DNA from 4 places in the Rhizobium sp. NPDC090279 genome. Region 1 is predicted to be linked to each of the others. Evidence: predicted binding sites of a transcription regulator. Region 1 holds the regulator's gene; each other region holds the start of a gene.
The links. Region 1 encodes LexA, which represses DNA repair genes until DNA is damaged. Its sites were predicted from a motif close to TGTTCNNNNTGTGTTCNG; they were not measured.
Positions count from the first base shown of each region.

Region 2: the regulator LexA is predicted to act here: its motif matches at 1,680-1,697, upstream of ACIQWP_RS08985 (2'-5' RNA ligase family protein).
Region 3: the regulator LexA is predicted to act here: its motif matches at 1,638-1,655, upstream of ACIQWP_RS12440 (ATP-dependent helicase).
Region 4: the regulator LexA is predicted to act here: its motif matches at 3,095-3,112, upstream of dnaE (DNA polymerase III subunit alpha).

Region 1 covers NZ_JBIVYI010000009.1:187,734-192,769, forward strand. Annotated here, with positions in the region: gene ACIQWP_RS22930 (ComEC/Rec2 family competence protein) at 1-1,724, shown strand, start outside; gene lexA (transcriptional repressor LexA) at 1,705-2,427, opposite strand; gene ACIQWP_RS22940 (VOC family protein) at 2,846-3,733, shown strand; gene kdsA (3-deoxy-8-phosphooctulonate synthase) at 3,730-4,569, shown strand; gene eno (phosphopyruvate hydratase) at 4,718-5,036, shown strand, end outside.
Region 2 covers NZ_JBIVYI010000003.1:210,255-215,290, reverse strand. Annotated here, with positions in the region: gene ACIQWP_RS09005 (NADPH-dependent FMN reductase) at 1-387, opposite strand, end outside; partial or broken gene ACIQWP_RS09000 (MarR family transcriptional regulator) at 429-669, shown strand; gene ACIQWP_RS08995 (methylated-DNA--[protein]-cysteine S-methyltransferase) at 675-1,238, opposite strand; gene ACIQWP_RS08990 (hypothetical protein) at 1,400-1,537, opposite strand; gene ACIQWP_RS08985 (2'-5' RNA ligase family protein) at 1,779-2,396, shown strand; gene ACIQWP_RS08980 (SulP family inorganic anion transporter) at 2,406-4,046, opposite strand; gene ACIQWP_RS08975 (LysR family transcriptional regulator) at 4,136-5,036, opposite strand, start outside.
Region 3 covers NZ_JBIVYI010000004.1:359,831-364,866, forward strand. Annotated here, with positions in the region: gene ACIQWP_RS12430 (efflux RND transporter permease subunit) at 1-177, opposite strand, end outside; gene ACIQWP_RS12435 (efflux RND transporter periplasmic adaptor subunit) at 177-1,343, opposite strand; gene ACIQWP_RS12440 (ATP-dependent helicase) at 1,708-4,173, shown strand; gene ACIQWP_RS12445 (winged helix-turn-helix transcriptional regulator) at 4,273-4,635, opposite strand; gene ACIQWP_RS12450 (glutathione binding-like protein) at 4,786-5,036, shown strand, end outside.
Region 4 covers NZ_JBIVYI010000005.1:452,281-457,316, forward strand. Annotated here, with positions in the region: gene ACIQWP_RS15430 (lipoprotein-releasing ABC transporter permease subunit) at 1-1,043, shown strand, start outside; gene ACIQWP_RS15435 (ABC transporter ATP-binding protein) at 1,058-1,741, shown strand; gene ACIQWP_RS15440 (DUF5680 domain-containing protein) at 1,853-2,320, opposite strand; gene ACIQWP_RS15445 (hypothetical protein) at 2,400-2,993, opposite strand; gene dnaE (DNA polymerase III subunit alpha) at 3,349-5,036, shown strand, end outside.

The DNA of each region.
Region 1 (5,036 bases):
GCTTTGCCTATGGAACGCCGAAACTATTGTCGCCGGCCGGTGATAATGCTGCGGACTCGCCGATCGACAGGGCCGATATCTGGCTTGCCGGCCTGCGCAACAGCATCGGCGACAGGATCAGGCAAACCCTGCCGGGCGATACCGGCGCCTTTGCCGCCGCGCTTGTCACCGATGAGAGACGGGCGATCTCCAAGGATACGACCGAGGCCCTGAGAATTGCCGGCCTGACCCATATCATTGCGATTTCGGGCCTGAACATGGCGCTGTCGGCCGGCATCTTCTATGTCGGCCTGCGCTATCTGTTCAGCCTGTTTCCTGGCGTCGTGCAGGCTTGGCCGACAAAGAAATTCGCGGCCTTCGGCGCACTTGTCACGGTGACGGCGTACTATCTCATCTCCGGCTTCGGCGTCTCCGCTGAGCGGGCTTTCATCATGATGGCGATCATGCTGGTCGCCGTGCTTTTCGATCGGCCATCGCTCAGCCTGCGCAATGTTGCGTTATCCGCTATCGTCATTCTCGTTCTATCGCCGTCGCAGGTGCTCGGCCCGAGTTTTCAGATGTCCTATGCCGCAACGTTGGCGCTGGTGTCTGGCTATTCGCTATGGAAGCGGCGGCGGCATCGCGAAAATATCCTGTCGCGCGCCCGTCTGGTAAGTCCGCTGCTTTTTGTCTCCCGTTTCTTCGGTGGCGTGTTGTCGACTTCTTTCATCGGCGGCGCGTCGACCGCTATCTTCTCCATCGAGCATTTTCACCGATTGGCGACATATGGCCTTGCCGCCAATCTTGCGGCCATGCCGGTGGTCTCCTTCGTCGTCATGCCCTTCGGCATGGCGGCGATGCTGCTTATGCCTCTCGGTCTCGATGCACCCTTTTGGAAGGTCACAGGAGAGGGACTGGAACTCGTCATAGTGATTGCAAGAACAGTAGCCGGCTGGGGAGGTGACATCACCTTCGGTCGTCAGCCCGCCTGGCTGATGCCGACATTCATCGTCGGCTTCCTGGTCATGAGCATATTGCGAACGCGGCTTCGCCATCTCGGCCTGCTATTGCTGCTCGCGTCCGTTGGCGTGGCGGCATTCGGGACCGGTGTGCCGAAGCCCGATCTGATGATTTCCGAGGATGGCGTCCTGGTGGCGCTGCGGCAGGACGATATACTTGTTACCAATCGCGAGAGGCCGCAGGCCTTCATTTTCGAACAATGGCAAAAGGCCCTGGCTGCAGCGGAACATCAGCCGCCGACCATGCTTGCCAACGATAGCCGGCTCCCGCAGATCAGCAAGGCTGATCGCCGTAGGCGATTAAGCGGCGAAGAGCAAAATGCGGTCCGCAAGGCCATGGAAGAGGCGCTCGACCGGACAATGCAGGGAAGTTTCGTCTGCCAGAAAGGCGCATGGTGCATGGCGATGCTCGACAATGGCGCCATATTGGCGACCGTAGAGAATGCGGCCTATCTGCCGTCCGCCTGCGATACCGCAAATATTGTCGTGACGCCGATCCGACTACGATTGGATCGGTGCCGCTCCGGCGCGACACTTATTACCGGCGCCACATTGCGGCGAACGGGATCGATCGAAATGGCGCTCAGTGCCGAAGAGCCCGTCGTTTCCGCGGCATTCCAAGATCCGCAGCGACCATGGACCAGACATCGAACTTATGACTGGCGCACCGACAAATTCGACGCGCTAATCGTGCCGGCGTCACCGGTCAGTGATAGCGCCGAATAAGGCCGACGAGTTTACCCTGGACCTTGACGCGATCCGGTCCAAAGATGCGGGTCTCATAGGCCGGGTTGGCTGCTTCCAGCGCGATCGAGGCGCCCTTGCGACGGAAGCGCTTCAACGTTGCCTCTTCGTCGTCGACGAGCGCTACGACGATATCGCCGGGATTGGCCGTCGTCGAATTGCGGATGATGACCGTATCACCATCGAAAATGCCTGCGTCGATCATCGAGTCTCCGCGAACCTCAAGCGCATAGTGTTCACCGGAGCCGAGCATGTCGGCGGGGACGGTAATATCGTGCGTATTGTTCTGGATGGCGGAAATCGGAACGCCGGCGGCGATGCGGCCCATGACGGGCACGGAGGCTGAGCCGTTATGATCGTCATTCGCGACTTTCGGCGGAGCGGGTGGAGCGACAGGCTGCGGCTTGCCGAGACTGCCCTCGATGACGCTCGGCGAAAAGCCGCGGCGTGGCTGCAAGCTGGGATTATAGGCATCCGGCAGCTTGATGACTTCGAGCGCTCTGGCCCGGTTCGGCAGTCGGCGAATGAAGCCTCGCTCCTCCAGCGCCGTGATCAAACGGTGAATGCCGGATTTGGATGCCAGATCCAGTGCGTCCTTCATCTCGTCGAAAGATGGCGGAACACCGGACTCCTTCATGCGTTCGTGAATGAAGAGAAGCAGTTCCTGCTGCTTGCGCGTCAACATCGTCTTGGAACCCCAGAATCAAGAAAAACGGTGAAACAAATCCAGAACGGACACTATATGTTCCATATGTGTTCCGCAAGTACTTAAATTTCGGTAAAGCCTTGTTGGGCCAGTTAAATAATTACCGCCTGCGAATGGACGGGCTGAGAGCAACAAGGCGCTATATCTGCACTAACATAAGGAAAAATATGCGAAATGCTGCCCGATCCGTTTTCAACGTTCTGTAGGCCAGCCGGTGTTGCGAAGACGTGGATCGATGCGATGTGACATGGCATAAGCCGACCGCGCTGGAGAATCAGTCATCACGTTTGCGAGATTGTACTCCGTCCAGTTCGCCAGCCTTGGAGTATGGTACTTCCATCTTGAATTGCGCGAGGGATGGGCGCAAATCTGCTTTTGAAGGCAAACAGGAGGAACCATGGCTTCATCCCCGCATCCGCTGGATCATCTCGTACTGCCGACCGTCAACATCGCTTTGGCGCGCGAGCGCCTCGGCAAGCTCGGCTTTACGGTGGCTCCGGATGCGCGCCATCCCTTCGGCACGGAAAACGCCTGCGTCTTCCTTGCCGACAAAACCTATCTGGAACCTTTGGGCGTGGCGTCTCTGGAGCGATGCGAGGAAAGCATCGTGGATGGCAATGTCTTCGTCGCTCGCGATCAGGCTTACCGCTTTCGGGTCGGGCAGGATGGCTTTTCGGCCGTGGTGTTCGGCACAGACGATGCCGTTGCGGATGACGAGCGTTTCAGAGCGGCGGCGATTTCGGCGGGGCAAATGCTGGATTTCTCCCGCCCGATGAAGATGCCGGACGGAACTGAAACCATGGCCGGTTTTCGTCTCGCCTTTGCGGTCGATCTGCGTGCGCCGGATTTTCTCGCCTTCTGCTGCCAGCGCATCAATGCCCTGCCGGCCGACCGCAGCGTGCTCGAGCGTCACGAAAACGGCGTAACCGGCATCGCGCAGGTGGCGCTTGGTGCGCCGAAGCCGGCGGCATATCGCAGCTTCTTCGAAGAGGTTGTCGGCGGCCCTCGGATCATGGAGCATTCCTTCGGCCTGACGATCAGGGCCGCCAATGTCGATCTGGAGATTTTGACGCCGGAAGGAATGGAGGCATTCTATGATTTGCCGGTTCGCGGCGACGATCCGGGGCTCAGGGCGCGCGCAATCCTTTTCAAAACGCGCGATCTTTCCGTGACATCGTCGCATTTCGCTGCTAACGGCGTCACCTACACGCGTAAGAACAATCGTCTATTGGCAAGGCTGGCGCCCGGAGCGGGCGCGATGTTCGCCTTCGAGGAGATAGCATGAGCACGAATTCCGAAGTGACCGTCGGCGAAGGAGCCTCCAAGGTTCTGTTTTCCAACACCGCCAAGCTGTCGTTGATTGCCGGCCCCTGCGCAATGGAAAGCCGCGACCATGCCTTCATGGTTGCCGGTGTCCTGAAGGAGCTTTGCGGCAAGCTCGGCATCGGTCTTGTCTATAAGTCCTCCTATGATAAGGCGAACCGCACCTCGCTAACCGCCGGCCGCGGTCTTGGAATAGAAAAGGGCTTGGAGATTTTTGCCGACCTGAAGAAGGAATACGGCTTTCCGGTCCTGACCGATATCCACACGGAAGAGCAGTGCGCCATCGTCGCCAAGACGGTCGATATCCTGCAGATCCCGGCCTTCCTGTCGCGCCAGACCGATCTTCTGGTCGCCGCCGCCAAGACAGGCCGTGTCATCAACGTCAAGAAGGGGCAGTTCCTGGCGCCCTGGGACATGAAGAACGTGCTTGCCAAGCTGAACGACAGCGGCAACCCGAACATTCTTCTCTGCGAGCGCGGCGCTTCCTTCGGCTACAACACGCTGGTTTCCGACATGCGTTCGCTGCCGATCATGGCGGCGATGGGCGCTCCGGTGATTTTCGATGCCACTCATTCGGTGCAGCAGCCCGGCGGGCAGGGCGGTTCGACCGGCGGCGATCGTCGATTCGTCGAAACGTTGGCGCGTGCCGCCGTTGCTGTCGGCGTTGCCGGCGTCTTTCTCGAAACGCATGAGGACCCGGACAATGCACCGTCCGACGGTCCGAACATGGTCTATCTGAAGGACATGCCGCGGCTTCTGGAGAAGCTTTTGGCCTTCGACGCCATCGCCAAGGCCTGAAAAGTAGCCGGCATTCAACAGGCTGACATGAATTTGCGTTACGGGCCTGAGGGAGCGCCAGATCGAGGTGCGGATCGCCATTGTAATTTCCGCACCGTCGATTAAGACGATTTAAATCGATTTATAAACCAGCGAGCAGGAAGCTATCATGACCGCAATCACCGACATTATCGCCCGCGAGATTCTCGACAGCCGTGGCAATCCGACTGTCGAAGTCGATGTCTACCTCGAAGATGGCAGCATGGGCCGCGCGGCGGTTCCGTCGGGCGCATCGACCGGCGCGCATGAGGCCGTCGAGCTTCGCGATGGCGGCAAGCGCTACCATGGCAAGGGTGTCGAGAAGGCCGTCGAAGCCGTCAACTCGGAAATCTTCGATGCCATTGGCGGCATGGATGCTGAAAACCAGATCCAGCTCGACAACATCATGATCGAGCTCGACGGCACGCCGAACAAGTCGCGTCTCGGCG
Region 2 (5,036 bases), on a different contig from region 1:
CTGATGCAGCTGGGCGGCGCATTTGCCGCCGCCATGGCCGCCATAGGTGACGATCATAGCCGGCTTGCCTGCCCATTCGCGATAGAGATGATCGAGCGCATTCTTCAGCGCGGCCGGGTAGCCCCAATTATATTGCGGGCTGACGAAGACAACGGCATCGCCGCCGGCGATCTTCTCGCTCCAGGCCTTAGTGAGATCGGTGCGATAATCGCCCGTGGCCGGGATGCTCGGCTCGACATCCATCGGCAAGGGCCAGTCGCGCAGATCGACGATTTCAAATTCGGCCGGCAGGATTTCGCGCCCGACGGATGCTACCCATTCGGCAATGACAGGGCATATGCGGTTCGGCCTGACACTTCCGATAATGACGAGAATTCTGGATAGCATGGGCGTAATACTTTCTCAATTTATGTGCATAATACACTTATATGAAAAAGGTGAAATCTGTAAAGGTGCAAAATACACATATTGCCGATGAGCTGGCCGGCGGCCTGCCGGACATCGTCAATTTCCTGAATACGCCGCAGCGCGATGAGGCCCTGTTGCGCGCGGCAGGCGCGGCTCGGAATGCAAGGGCCGCTCGGCGTTGCCGAACTCGCCGAACAGGTGGGACGCGATTACACGAGGGTCAGTCGCCAGCTAGCGCGGCTAGAGAGCCTCGCCCTAGTCATTGCCTAGAGCGCCAGCGACTGCTGCACCGGCTTCGGCGGCGCGAGCTGGACGCCTTCCAGCTCCAGCATGCGGGCCTTGGAGTTGGAGCCGCCGGGTGCGGAAAAGCCGCCGATCTTGCCGCCTGCCGCCAGAACACGATGGCAGGGGATGATCAGCGCCACCGGGTTTTTCGCCATGGCCTGCCCGACATCGCGCGCCGCTTCCGGCCCCACACCAAGCTGCTTGGCCAAGGTGCCGTAGGTGGTGGTGTGACCCCACCCAACCTGCCGGGCGGCATCATAGATCTGTCTGAAGAAGGCATCCTGCTCGCCGAGGTCGAGCGTGACGCCGGAAAAGTCGATCTCCTCGCCTGCGAAATAGCGCTTCACCTTGGCGACGACCTCGGCAACCTCTGGCGTCGGCGTGCCGGGCTGCGCACCCGGCAAGCGGCGCAGAAGCAGGCGCTCCGTCGCGCTCGCATCCTTCGTCGGCAATTGAAAGCGCAGGACGCCGACGTCGCTCCAGGCGATGCCGCAAAAGCCGCCGGCGGTTTCGAAGATCAGGTAATCTTGCTTTGTCTCGTTCATGACGAAAGCTCCCGTGATTTCACTTGTCATGAAAATCGTCCTCGGGAGCCTCGAATTCAACCCGATTCTTGCGCAAGCCGATATTGTCTACATTTTACCCGCTGAGGAAAGGGGCGCCACGGTGATGACGACGCCCCAATCCGTTCTTGCATCTGAACGTATCAATATCCGCCGCCGGTCGGAGGAGGATTCATCGTCATGCCGCCACCGGAACCATGCTGATCCGAGGTGGAGCAAGCTGAAATGCCGAGGCCGATGAGAGCGAGCAAGGCGATCGAGAAGATGGCTTTCGTCAACATGTGAGATCATTCCTTTGAGAACGGCACAAATACCCCTGACTGATGGTGAACAGATCAAGCGGGCGTTTTATTCGACAGCTTTTCTGAAACTGGGGTTCGGTAGGCCGCCTTCGGCCAGCTTGTTCGCCCCGCCTCACCCAAATGTTCTCTATTTGTTCTTGATCTGGTGGTCGTGCGCGCCTATGATCTTCGGACGACCAAAACAGGAGGAGGCAAAGCCGTGCGGCTTTGACGCAATCCCATGAAGAACAAAGACCAGCTCTCGCTCTATCTCAGCGGCGGATCGTCCAGCCGAACGCCACCGCCAATCGATCAAAGGCCAATCAGCGAACTCTATTTTGCAATCCTTCCCGATCGAGACACCGCCGCAAAGAGTGAGAAGCTTGCAGGCAATTTCCATCGACGGTATCGGTTTTTTGCGAAGCCGCGAAAAGCCAATCTCCTCCATGTGACGCTCTATACTATCGGCTCGTTTCGCCATTTGCCCGAAGAGACGGTGTTTGCGGCGATGGAAGCTGCCTCTAGAGTTAGGAAGCGGTCCTGTACAGTAGTCTTCGACCGGGCTGTCAGTTTCGGCAATGGCGATAATCGCCCGCTTGTTCTCTGGAACGAGAATGGAAACACCGAACTCAAGGCGATCTATCAGGAATTGGTCGATGCCATGAGGCTCACCGGCATTGAGCCGATCAAGGAAAAGCCTGTCGAGCCGCATATGACGCTACTCTATCAGGGTCGTCTGGTTCCCGACATTGTGCTCGAAGAACCTGTGAGCTGGACAGCTAAAGACTTCGTCCTCATCAACAGCCTACAGGGCGAAGCAAAGCACGATCACCTTTGCTATTGGACCTTGCGCGACTGAACGGCACATTCAAGCCTTCGGCTGGTTGCCATCCGCCGTCACCGCCGCCACCGCATCATCGACGCTGAAGCTGCAGCGGCTGCCGACGTCTGCAACGCCGGCAACAGTCATGAGATCGCGAACGCGGTCATGCACGCGGGCAAACTGGACGCGCAGTCCGGCGCGCCTCATCGCGCTGTCGAACTCCATCAGGGCATCCATGGCCGTGCTGTCGATATCTGAACTCTCTTCCAGGCTGAGAACGATGGCCCGCAACCCGGTGTCGCCGCGGCTGCCCGAGAGGATCTCGCCGAAGATCGTATCGGCATTGCCGAAAAACAGGGTTTCGCCGGGGCGCCAGATGGCAATGCCCGGCATCTCGGACGCATCGCCATGGCGGCTGACATCAACGAAGTTGTGGCTGTCGCCAAGTCGCCCAAGGCGGGCGACATAGGGCGAGGCCAGGCGATGCATCATGGCGGCGAGCGAGAGCGCGATCGCCAGCAGCATGCCGTTGAGGACGCCGAAGGCCAGCACGCCGATTGCAGCGCCGACCGCCACGTAGAAATCGCGGTGCAGGCGGCGCAGACGCAGGATCGGGCTCGGATCGAGCGCGTGCGTCAGCGCTGCGATGACGACGGCGGCCAGCACCGGCTCCGGCAGCAGCGCCACGAGCGGTCCGGCGCAGGCAATGAGGATCGCAAGGCCGATGGCGGCGAAAACGGTAGTTGCCCGCGTCTTCGCGCCGGCCGCCTCGCTGGCGAAGCCGGCGGAAAAGCCGGCGCCGACCGGCATGCCCTGAACGACTGCGCTCGCGATATTGGCGGCGCCGAGCGCGCCGAGTTCGCGGTTGACCTCCAGCGTTTCGCCGTAACGCAGCGCCAAGGCCCGCATCGTGCCCCAGGATTCGGCAAAGAGGATCAGGACGAGCGGCACGGTGAACTGCACCAGCCGCGAATAGGCGGTCCAGCCCGCATCCGGCAACGACGGCCATTGCGGCAAGATCTCGATGGCGCCGACCAGCTTGACGCCATGCGCCTCCAGACCGAGGAGATAGGAGGCAAGAATGCCGGCGGCGAGCACGAGGAAGGCGCCGGGAACGCCGGGCAATCGCTTCAAGAGCAGCAGTGCCGCAAGCGCGATGACGCCGACGGCGACGCTGATCGGATTCCACTGCAATACGGCACCAAAGAGTGTGGCGGCATAGGTCACGATGTTCGAGCCCTGCACAGATACGCCGACGAGGATCGGCAGCTGATGCAGGATGATGGTGATCGCCAGCCCCAGCGCGAAGCCGCGCAGCACGGGCCGCGAGATGAACCCGGTGATGCCGCCAAGGCGCAATGCGCCGGCAACGACGAAGAGAATGCCTGCGAGCGCGACGGCGACCGTCGCAAGGCCCATCTTGACCGTGGCATCGCCCGGCACGACGGCCAATGTCGCCGCAAGAATGGCCGCGGACGAGGATGTAGGGGAGACGATGGCAAAGCGGCTGCGGCCGAATATGGCATAGACGAGACATCCGGCAATGCCGGCGAGGATCGCCCGATGCGGCGGCAGACCGGCAATACCTGCGTAGGCAACCGCTTCCGGCAGCATCAACCCGGCCACCGATATGCCCGCGACCAGATCCGCCCTGTCCACTCCGAACCAACTGCCCAGCTTCGTCATCGATCACCGACCATAGGGATGGCGCATCCTTTTATGGATAGAGATTCGCGGCCAAGCTGCAACAGGAAAATGCCGATCGGAAATGGGGCTTACGCCGCCGCATCCGCACCGTCCCGCAACGGACAGCTGCGACCGATGATCTCGGTGACGAAATCCATGACGGCGCGGATGGCCGGCGAGCGGCGGAGATCAGGATAAGTCACGAGCCAGAGATCGCGCGTCGGCGACGGGATTGCCACCGGCAGGCGCGTCAATCCCGCCTCGCGATCGCCCAGAAAGGCTGGGAGCGCCACGACGCCGAGACCGGCACGGGCAGCCTCGAGCTGACCGAAGACATCGGTGGCGCGAAACACGATCGGCCGGCCTTCCAGCAGGCTGCGCAGCCAGGTCTGCTGCGTCAGATGCTCCATTGCCGTATCATAGCCGATGAAGGCCCAGTCCTCCTCGGGCATTTGCGCCACCGCGGCAACGGCATAGAGGCCGAAGCGCATGACGCCGATACGCCGCACCAGGAGATCGCTCTCCTCCGGCCGCGTCATGCGCACGGCGATATCAGCTTCGCCGTAGTTGAGCGCAGCGCGGCGGGTGACGCCTGCTATCGTCAGGGTGATATCCGGGTGCTCGCTGCGGAACAACGCCGCTTTCGGCGCCAGAAGATGGGCGGCGATCGACGGCGGTGCACTGACCTTGACCGCCGCGGAAAGCCCGGCGACGGCGCTCTTCGAATAGCGCCTGATCGCTTCGACATTTTCCTCCATGCCGGTCACGAGCTCGGCAATGGCGCGGCCGTCCGCCGTCAAGGGCGAAGTGCGCGGGCGCCGGTCGATGAGGCGCAGATCGAGCGAACGCTCCAGCGCGGCAATGCGTCTGCCGACGGTTGCGTGATCGACGCCCAGCTCGCGCGCCGCAGCCGAGAGCGAACCGGTCCGTGCCAGCGCGGCGAAATGAAGAAGGTCCTGCCAATCGATCATCGGTGCATTATTGCACAGA
Region 3 (5,036 bases), on a different contig from region 1:
AGGACGATCGACATCAGGCAGTTCGCGCACCTCGACGCCGAAATAGGCGGCAAGACCGGCAACCACCATCAGCGTATTGAAGACCAGCGCCAGGATCGGCCGCCGCACGAAGAGTGCGGTAAAGGACTGCTTGGCAGCAGCCGAGCCGGCATTCGTCGCGTCATCGCCATCCGTCATCATTGGGTAATGACCTCCCTGGCGTCGGCGACATCACGGGCAAAGCGAACCGCGCCGCCCTCGGTCACGCGCTGCAATCCTTCGATGACGATGAGATCGCCATTGTGGAGTTCGCCTCTGACCAAAACGGCATCGGGATTGCGCTGCACGATGCTGACACGCACTTTCCTCGACTTGCCGTCGACAACGCGCCAGACATGAGCGCCCGCGCCATCCCATTGCACGGCCAGAGGATCGACGGAGGGGTAGGATTCGCCGGCAAAGCGCATGCCGACATTGAAGGACATGCCGGCACGCAGCTCGTCGGAGGCATTGTCGATGCGGGCGCGTACGCGCAGCGTCCGGCTCGCGCCATCGACACGATTGTCGATCGCCTCGACGGCACCCGAAAACGCACGCCCCGGCAGCGCCACAGACGTCGCTTCCACCGACTGATCGACCTTGACGGTATTGGCAAAGCGCTCCGGCACCCAATAATCCACCAGGATTTCCGAGCGGTCGTCCAGCATGACGATGTTGGTCGCCGTCGTCACGTTGTCGCCGACGACCACAGGCACGATACCGACGATACCGTCGATCGGCGCGACGACATCGCGACGCTTCAGCGCCAGCTCAGCCGATTGCAGCGCGAGCTTGGCGCCCTGCTCGACGATCTCGGCATCGAACACATCCATGCGCGAAACGGTGGATTTGATATTGCGGTAGAGCTGGGATTTTTCGACAGCGCTCTTCAGCGCCACTTCCGCCTGGCCACGGGCGATGATCTGCTCGTCGTCGTCGAGACGCGCCAGCACTTGGCCCTGCTTGACCCTGTCGCCGGACTTGATGAGGATTTCCCGGATCGTGCCCGCCGCCTGCGGCATGACGACCACCGAACGGATGGCATCACCGGTACCGATCGCGCTCAGGCGATCGTTGACGATGCCGCTGACCACAGGTTCGGTCACGACAAGCGGTATGTTCTGACCGCGCCGCCCGCCGGAGCTTGCCTTCGTCTCTGTTTTCCCGTCGGCCGCGTCATCGCGCGGTGCGATCCAGGCCACGACGGCTTCGGGAACACCGACCTTCTGCAGCAGGCCTGCCGCACTCGGCACGAAGGCCACGACAGCGGCAATGCCGGCTGCCAGCAAGAAAAAAGACAAGGAAAGCTGCTTCCAGGCGGTCATGCACGTCTCCGGCTCGTTGTGTCAGAGGCGATGAAATCGCGTCGTTGGTTTTCTGTACGGCCCCTCTCACCCAGCGCACTTAACCGGGGGCCAAATTCGGATCAGCCGGCTCTATAAAGCAAGATTGTGCCCGATTTGCTGCAATATCGTGTCTTTGAGCATATGCGGCAAGTTTTGCCACAGATTATGACAAAGTTGCAATCTCGGCGCGGACAACGAGACGTTTCAGCGGCGCCTCGGTCGATCCATTCCGATATGAAAAATGGCCTTCCCGCGGGCATTTTACCCTGTGAATGTGCACTTTTTGTTCTAGTTTCGGCCCGTTTCTTTTGCCTTTCAGGGTAGAATCATTACATTGGACCGCATGACCATTGGACATGACGATATTCCCTTCTTTGACGAGGAGCCGGAGCACCTGGCGCCGCGACGCCCCGCACCGGCTGCCGGCGGCATCGGCGGCGGCATTGCCGCCCGCGCCATGGCGGCACGCGACAGCGGCCGCCGGCCGGACTATCTCTCGGGCCTCAATGCCGAGCAGGCGGAAGCTGTGGAAACACTCGACGGCCCCGTTCTGGTGCTTGCGGGCGCCGGCACCGGCAAGACGCGCGTGCTGACCACCCGCATCGCCCATATCCTGTCCACCAACCGCGCCTTCCCCAGCCAGATCCTCGCCGTCACCTTCACCAACAAGGCAGCACGCGAGATGAAGGAACGTATCGCGCTGCTCGTTGGCGGTGCCGTCGAAGGCATGCCCTGGCTCGGCACTTTCCACTCGATCGGCGTCAAGCTGTTGCGCCGTCATGCCGAACTGGTCGGCCTCACCTCCAGCTTTACCATTCTCGATACCGACGATGTCATCCGCCTGATCAAGCAATTGATCCAGGCGGAAGGGCTCGACGACAAGCGCTGGCCGGCCAAACAGTTCGCCGGCATGATCGACACCTGGAAGAACAAGGGTCTGAGCCCGGCCGAAATTCCCGAGGGCGATGCGCGCGCTTTTGCCAACGGCAAGGGCCGCGAACTCTATGCCGCCTATCAGAACCGCCTGAAGACGCTGAACGCCTGCGACTTCGGCGATCTTTTGCTGCATCCGATCAATATGTTCCGGCAGAATCCTGATATTCTCAAGGATTATCACCAGCGCTTCCGCTACATCCTGGTCGACGAGTATCAGGACACCAATACGGCGCAGTATATGTGGCTTCGCCTGCTGGCGCAGCGGCCGAAGGGCGAGCTGCAGAATGTCTGCTGCGTCGGCGACGACGACCAGTCGATCTATGGCTGGCGCGGCGCGGAAGTGGACAACATCCTTCGCTTCGAAAAGGATTTTCCCGGCGCCAAGGTCATCAAGCTTGAGCGCAATTACCGCTCCACCGAGCATATTCTCGGTGCCGCCGCGCATCTGATCGCTCACAATGAGGGCCGGCTCGGCAAGACTCTGTTCACCGATCGCTCCGATCCCGACGACGTCAGGGTGCAGGTACACGCCTCCTGGGACTCCGAGGAGGAAGCCCGCGCCATCGGCGAAGAGATCGAGCAGCTGCAGCGCAACAAGCACAATCTCAACGACATCTCGATTCTCGTGCGCGCCTCCTTTCAGATGCGCGAATTCGAAGACCGCTTCGTCACGCTCGGCCTGAACTACCGCGTTGTCGGCGGCCCTCGTTTCTATGAGCGCCTCGAAATCCGCGATGCCATGGCCTATTTCCGCCTCGTCTGCCAGCCGGCCGACGATCTCGCCTTCGAGCGCATCGTTAACACGCCGAAGCGTGGCCTCGGCGACACCACCGTGCGCGCGCTGCATGATTATGCCCGCGCCCGCGATATTCCGATGCTGGCGGCGGCGACCGATATCATCGAAACCGACGAGATGAAGCCGAAGGCGCGCAAGGCACTGTTCGACGTCGTGCAGTCCTTCCGCCGCTGGCAGGGCCTGCTCGAAAACACGCCGCATACCGAGCTTGCCGAGCAGATCCTCGAAGAGTCCGGCTATACGGACATGTGGAAGAACGACAAATCGGCGGAAGCGCCGGGACGCCTGGAAAACCTGAAAGAGCTCATCCGCTCGATGGATAGTTTCGAATCCATGCGCGGCTTCCTCGAGCACGTGTCGCTGGTCATGGACGCCGAGCAGAACGAGAATCTCGACGCCGTCTCCATCATGACGCTGCACTCCGCCAAGGGTCTGGAATTCGACACGGTGTTCCTGCCCGGCTGGGAGGAAGGCTTGTTTCCGCATCAACGCTCGCTCGACGAAAGCGGCCGGGCAGGTCTGGAGGAAGAGCGCCGCCTCGCCTATGTCGGCATCACCCGCGCCAAGCGCCGCTGCCACATATGGTTCGTCTCCAACCGCCGTATCCACGGCCTCTGGCAATCGACCATCCCCTCCCGCTTCCTTGACGAGCTGCCGGAAACGCATGTTCAGGTCGCTGAAGTCGAGCAATCCTATGGCGGGTATGGTCGCGGCGGCTACGGCCAGTCGCGTTTCGACAAGGCCGAGCCCTTCGCCAATTCCTATTCGACGCCCGGCTGGAAGCGCGCGCAGGCAAACCGCAACGACGCAACCCGCGACAATTGGGGCAGCCGCTCGGGTCACGCCGTCGAACGCATCGGCTATGGCGAAAGCGGCCCGAAGGTGCGCACCATCGACGGCGAGCTGGTGGCCAAATCCACCTCCACCGAACCCTCGAAATTCACCATCGGCGACCGCGTCTTCCACATCAAGTTCGGCAACGGCAATGTCTCCGGGATCGAAGGTAACAAGCTGACGATCGAATTCGACCGCGCCGGGCAGAAGCGCGTGCTGGACGGGTTTGTGGAGAGGGTTTGATCGGAAAAAGCGGGCCATCTGGTTTGGGACTAGAGGGTCGAGCCCCGTGCAATCGCAAGGATCAGGCTGATCGAGAAGACAAATCCCGATTGGCGAGACTTAGACCGTGAGCGCTGGTGAAACCTCACGCCCTGCGAGCACCTGCTTATCCCGGTCCTTCAGCCACAATCCAAATTCCTTGACCACGGCCACCACCTTCTCCAACCGGCGCCCATCCCCTGTCAACGAATATTCAACCTTCACCGGAACCGTCGGATAGACCGTGCGGCGGATAAGGCCTGCCTGCTCCAACGCCCGCAGATCAAGCGTCAGCATTCTTTGCGAGATGCCGGGCATCAGCCGCCGCAACTCGTTGAAGCGCTTGGGTTCATCGACCAGGTAGGAGACGATCAGCAGCCGCCAGCGCCCCCCCAGCAAATGCATCGCCTCCTCGACTGAACAGCCCGTGACGGTCTTTTTCATTGCGCATACCTCATGCGCAAGCTGGTATAATTTTTGTACCTAGATGTCAAACTTTTCCGTTCTTACTATTCCATACCAAGCGGACTACATGCTCCAGCGACAGTCTTTCCAACCGGAAGCTGGCACTGGAAACCACCATGGAGATCCCTCGTGAAACTGTATTATCTGCCGGCAAGCTGCTCGCTCTCGCCCCATATCGTCATCAACGAACTCGGCCTGGACGTGGAATTGATCAAGGTCGATCATACCAGCCACAAGACCGAGACCGGGCTGGATTTCTATGACATCAACCCGCACGGCTATGTCCCCCTTCTCGAATTCGCCGACGGCAGCCGTCTCAGGGAGGGACCGGCCATCGTCCAGTATCTGGCGGATCTGAAGCCCGAATCCGGACTGGCTGC
Region 4 (5,036 bases), on a different contig from region 1:
AGCCGATCGATTCGCCGCTGAACGATTATGCTGAGCTGGCGAAGAAATTTTCTGCCGTCCCCGGCGTCACCATGGCTCTGCCGCTCGTCGAGGGCGAGACGCTCGCCTCCGGCCGCGGCGGCTCCGGCACTGGCGCACTGGTGCGCGGTATTCGGGCGGAAGATCTGACCAAACTCAAGTCGGTGTCGGATCACATCGTTTCCGGCGATATGGTCGGTTTCGCCTCCGGGCAGGGCGTGCTGGTCGGCAGCCGCCTTGCGCAGCAATTGGGTCTGACGGTCGGTGATCAGATCACGCTCACGGCCCCCGATGGCGACGTCACGCCTTTCGGCGTCAATCCGCGCGTCAAGGCCTATACGATCTCTGGTATCTTCCAGGTCGGCATGTCGGAGTATGATTCCTCCGTGGTTTTCATGCCGCTCGAGGAGGCGCAGCTCTTCTTCAACGTTGAAGGCATCGTCGAGAAGATAGAGCTCTTCATAACCAATCCGGATGACGTCGACGATCTCAGGCCGAAGATAGAGGAGGCCGCCGGACGACAGATCTTTCTGACAGACTGGCGGCAGGTCAACGCTACCTTTTTCTCGGCCCTGCAGGTCGAGCGCAATACGATGTTCATGATCCTGACACTGATCGTCCTCGTTGCCGCGCTGAACATCATTTCGGGCCTGATCATGCTGGTGAAGGACAAGGGCAGCGATATCGCCATCCTGCGCACCATGGGCGCGACATCGGGCGCGATCATGCGTATCTTCTTCATGACGGGGGCGGCAATCGGTATTGTCGGTACGCTTGCCGGCGTCATACTCGGCGTCCTGGTCTGCCTGAACATCGAGTCCATCCGGCAATTCTTCTCCTGGATTTCGGGCACGGTGATCTTCAATCCGGAAGTCTATTTCCTCAGCAAATTGCCGGCACAAATGAATTTCAGTGAGACCGTCTCTGTCATTGTGATGGCGCTCACGCTGTCTTTCCTTGCGACTATCTTTCCGGCCTGGCGTGCCTCGCGGCTCGATCCGGTGCAGGCGCTGCGCTACGAATAAGGAATTCGCATTTGATGAAACGCAACGTCGTTCTCCAGCTCTCGGGCGTGGAGCGTCATTACGGGCAGGGGGAGACGCGCCTGTCGATCCTGAAGGGCGCCGATTTCACCTTGCGCAGCGGCGAGATGGTGGCGCTTGTCGCTCCATCGGGCACGGGAAAATCGACGCTCCTGCATGTCGCGGGCCTGCTTGAGCATCCGGATGGCGGTGAGGTGCTCGTCAATGGTCAGGCCTGTGAAGCCTTGCCCGACGACAAGCGCACGGCCGTACGCCGCAGCGAGATCGGCTTCGTCTATCAGTTCCATCATCTGCTGCCGGAGTTTTCTGCTCTCGAGAACATCATGATGCCGCAGCTCATTTCCGGCCTCTCGCGCAAGGATGCGAGCGTCCGCGCTGCCCAGCTTCTTGATTATATGCGCATCGGCCATCGCGGCGACCATCGCCCGGCCGAACTCTCCGGCGGTGAGCAGCAGCGCGTCGCCATCGCCCGTGCGGTGGCCAACGCCCCTCTGGTGTTGCTGGCCGACGAGCCGACGGGCAATCTCGATCCCGCAACAGCGCATTATGTCTTCGACGCGCTGGAAGCCTTGGTGCGCCAATCGGGCCTCGCCGCCCTGATTGCCACCCACAATCATGAGCTTGCCGCCCGCATGGACCGCCGCGTCACGCTCAGTGACGGCAAGGTGGTGGAAGTCTGATCGTTCGTTAAAGCATGTCGCGCAAAAGTGCGGAGCGGTTTTGCGACAACGACATGTGCAAAATCAAAGACCTAGAGCACAGGAAGCGAATCTGAAAGATCGTGACGTGCTTTAGGGAACGATCAAGCCGCCGCGATAGTCCAGCTCGTAGGCCTTGCGCTCTCTTACCATGATGGCCTCATGGCCGATAAAATGGTCGCAGGTTCCTGTGCTTTGGTCGCTATAGCGGCCAAAGGCGTGCTCGAACTCGAAGCCGCCGAGAAAGCGCCTTTCATCCAGATAGAGGCGCAGCAGTGCTGCCTTGATGACCATGCCGGCGCGGGTGCTGTCGATCAGATCGGGCTCGATGATGTGGCCGAAATAATTCATCGCCCAGACCGGCTCGTCGTCAAGCCAGACGAGCTCCTGTCCGGCGAAATCCGTGCCGCCGAAATAGCTGTCGAGATAACGCCAGCGGCCGCTGACATAGCCGATGTCGTGCGAGCCGCTGCGGCAGGAGGGCAGCCTCTCACCGTCGCCGACATAGGTTTCGGCCTTGGCGGTGACAATGAAATCGTTCAGCGCGGCAAGATCCGGCATGACCACTCTCCATTTTGGTGAGCGGTCACAATGTCATTCGTCGGAAGATTTGTAAAGAACAAAAAGAGAACGTCTGTCGCTATTGGTCGTTTCCGCAAGCCTTCTGACCCATATCGTCCCGCCAGTCCTGGATGCTGACAGTCCTAGCATCGGCCCTCAGCGCCTTGCCATCCTTCGTCACTTTGCCGGTCAGCACATTGTAGTCGCAGCTATGGCTGCTGTCCGGTTCGAGCGTATCGCGGGAGGCGTAGGTGTAGCCGGCGACCACGAAACTGCTGTTGCGATAAGCAAGTGTCAGCGTCTGCTCCCAGCGGTCGCGTCCGACGCTGTCATTCTGCGAGGCGATTGCGATTGAACCGTTCGGCAGTGCTGAGATCGACGGTTCCTGGCCGACGAGACCGCCGGGCTCGACACTCCCCCATATCTTGTTCGGCGCACTTGCGGCTAGCTTCAGCAAGGAATGCTCGTCGTCACGTAGATAGATGTAGGTGCAGATCGAATTGTCAGCCTGATCATCCGAGGCGGGTGCCACCAATAGGGCGAGATCCGGTTTGCCGTCCTCGTTCCAGTCGCCGATCGCGGCGTCGACGATGCGTCCGGGCGCGATTGCGTCCTCGGCATGAGCCGTGGCAGCAAGGGCAAGAAGAATGAGAGCGCAGCCCAGTGTTTTCATCGTAATCTCCCCCGGTTTGCCTTGCATAGCGTCGGGTCGAGCCGCCGTCCATCCGAGGTCGAAAAGCCGGGGATGAAATTTATTGAAGCGTCTATTGACTCTCGAACAAAAATAGAACAAAAAAGAAACATAACGAGTAAGGAGCGCGTAAATGACCGATATCATTCGAGACGTTGCAGCATTCACCTCCATCGTGATGTTCGTTGCCAGCTTTTCCCTCATCATGATGGCGATGTGAATCTTATCCCCCGTTTGCACATGCTGTTCCCATATTTGATGGGGACAACTTATGGACTTTACGATCCGCAATGCCGAAAATGATGCCGATTCATACGAGCATGCGGAAGGGTTTGAGATGGCGGATGTGGGTGACAGCGGCGCGGTTGCGCCGGTCGGCGAAATGCCGGAATTCGTACACCTCAGGGTTCATTCTGCCTATTCTCTGCTAGAGGGCGCATTGCCGCTCAAGAAGATACTGGCCAAGGCTGCCGGCGACAGCCAGCCGGCCATTGCCATCACCGATACCAACAACCTCTTCGTTGCTCTCGAATTCTCGCAGAAAGCGATGGATGAGGGGTTGCAGCCGATCATCGGCTGCCAGGTGTCAATCGACATGGAGGATGGCGGCGAGGGCGAGAAGCGCGGGCCGCAGCAGGCATTGGCGAAGCTGCCGTCCATCGTGCTGCTCGCCGCTACCGAGCGGGGCTATGAGCGCCTCGTCGATCTCGTCAGCCGCGCTTATCTCGGCGGCGAAGGCAATGGTGCGGTTCACATCGCGGCGTCATGGCTGGATGAGATCGGCACCGAGGGCATGATCGCGCTGACAGGCTCGTCGAGCGGGCCGGTCGATATGGCGCTGAAAGAGGGGCACGCCGCCCAGGCGCTGTCCCGGTTGCTGATGTTGAAGACAATGTTCGGCGACAGGCTCTATGTCGAATTGCAGCGTCACGGCACCTATGATCGTCGCCATGAGCAGAAGATGATCGCGATGGCTTACGAGCACGAGATTCCGCTCGTTGCGACCAACGAGGCCTTTTTCCCGACGCGCGACGATTACGACGCCCATGACGCGCTGATGGCGGTCGCCCACAATGCAATCGTCTCGGACGATACGCGGTTCCGTCTGACGCCGGATCATTATCTGAAGAGCCGGGCTGACATGGCGAAGCTCTTCGTCAATCTGCCCGAGGCGCTGGAGAATACCGTCGAGATCGCCCGTCGCTGCTCCTTCGTTCTGAAGACGCGGGCGCCGATCCTGCCGCGCTTCACCGGCGCCACCGACGATGCGGAGGAGGCGGTACGCGCCGAGTCGGCTGAACTCCGCGCCCAGGCAGTCGAAGGCCTCGACCAGCGTCTCGCCTCTCTCGGCATGGCGCCGGGCTACGAGGAGAAGGAATATCGCGACCGGCTGGAATTCGAGCTCAGCGTCATCGAGCGCATGAAGTTCCCCGGCTACTTCCTGATCGTTGCCGACTTCATCAAATGGGCCAAGCGCCATGACATCCCTGTCGGCCCGGGTCGCGGTTCCGGTGCGGGCTCGCTCGTCGCCTACGCGCTCACCATCACCGACGTCGACCCGCTGCGCTTCTCGCTGCTGTTCGAGCGCTTCCTCAATCCTGAACGCGTCTCGATGCCGGACTTCGACATCGATTTCTGCCAGGACCGGCGGGAAGAGGTGATCCGCTACGTGCAGGCCAAATATGGCCGCGAGCAGGTGGCGCAGATCATCACCTTCGGTTCGCTGCAGGCGCGCGCCGCCCTTCGCGACGTCGGCCGCGTGCTCGAAATGCCCTATGGACAGGTCGACAAGATCTGCAAGCTGGTGCCGAACAATCCCGCCAATCCGACGCCGCTCAGCAAGGCAATCGAGGAAGAGCCGCGTCTGCAGGAAGAGGCGGACAAGGAGCCGGTGGTCGCCCGTCTTCTCGATATCGCCCAGAAGATCGAGGGTCTTTACCGCCACGCCTCGACGCACGCCGCCGGCATCGTCATCGGCGACCGCCCACTCTCGAAGCTCGTGCCGATGTATCGCGATCCGCGCTC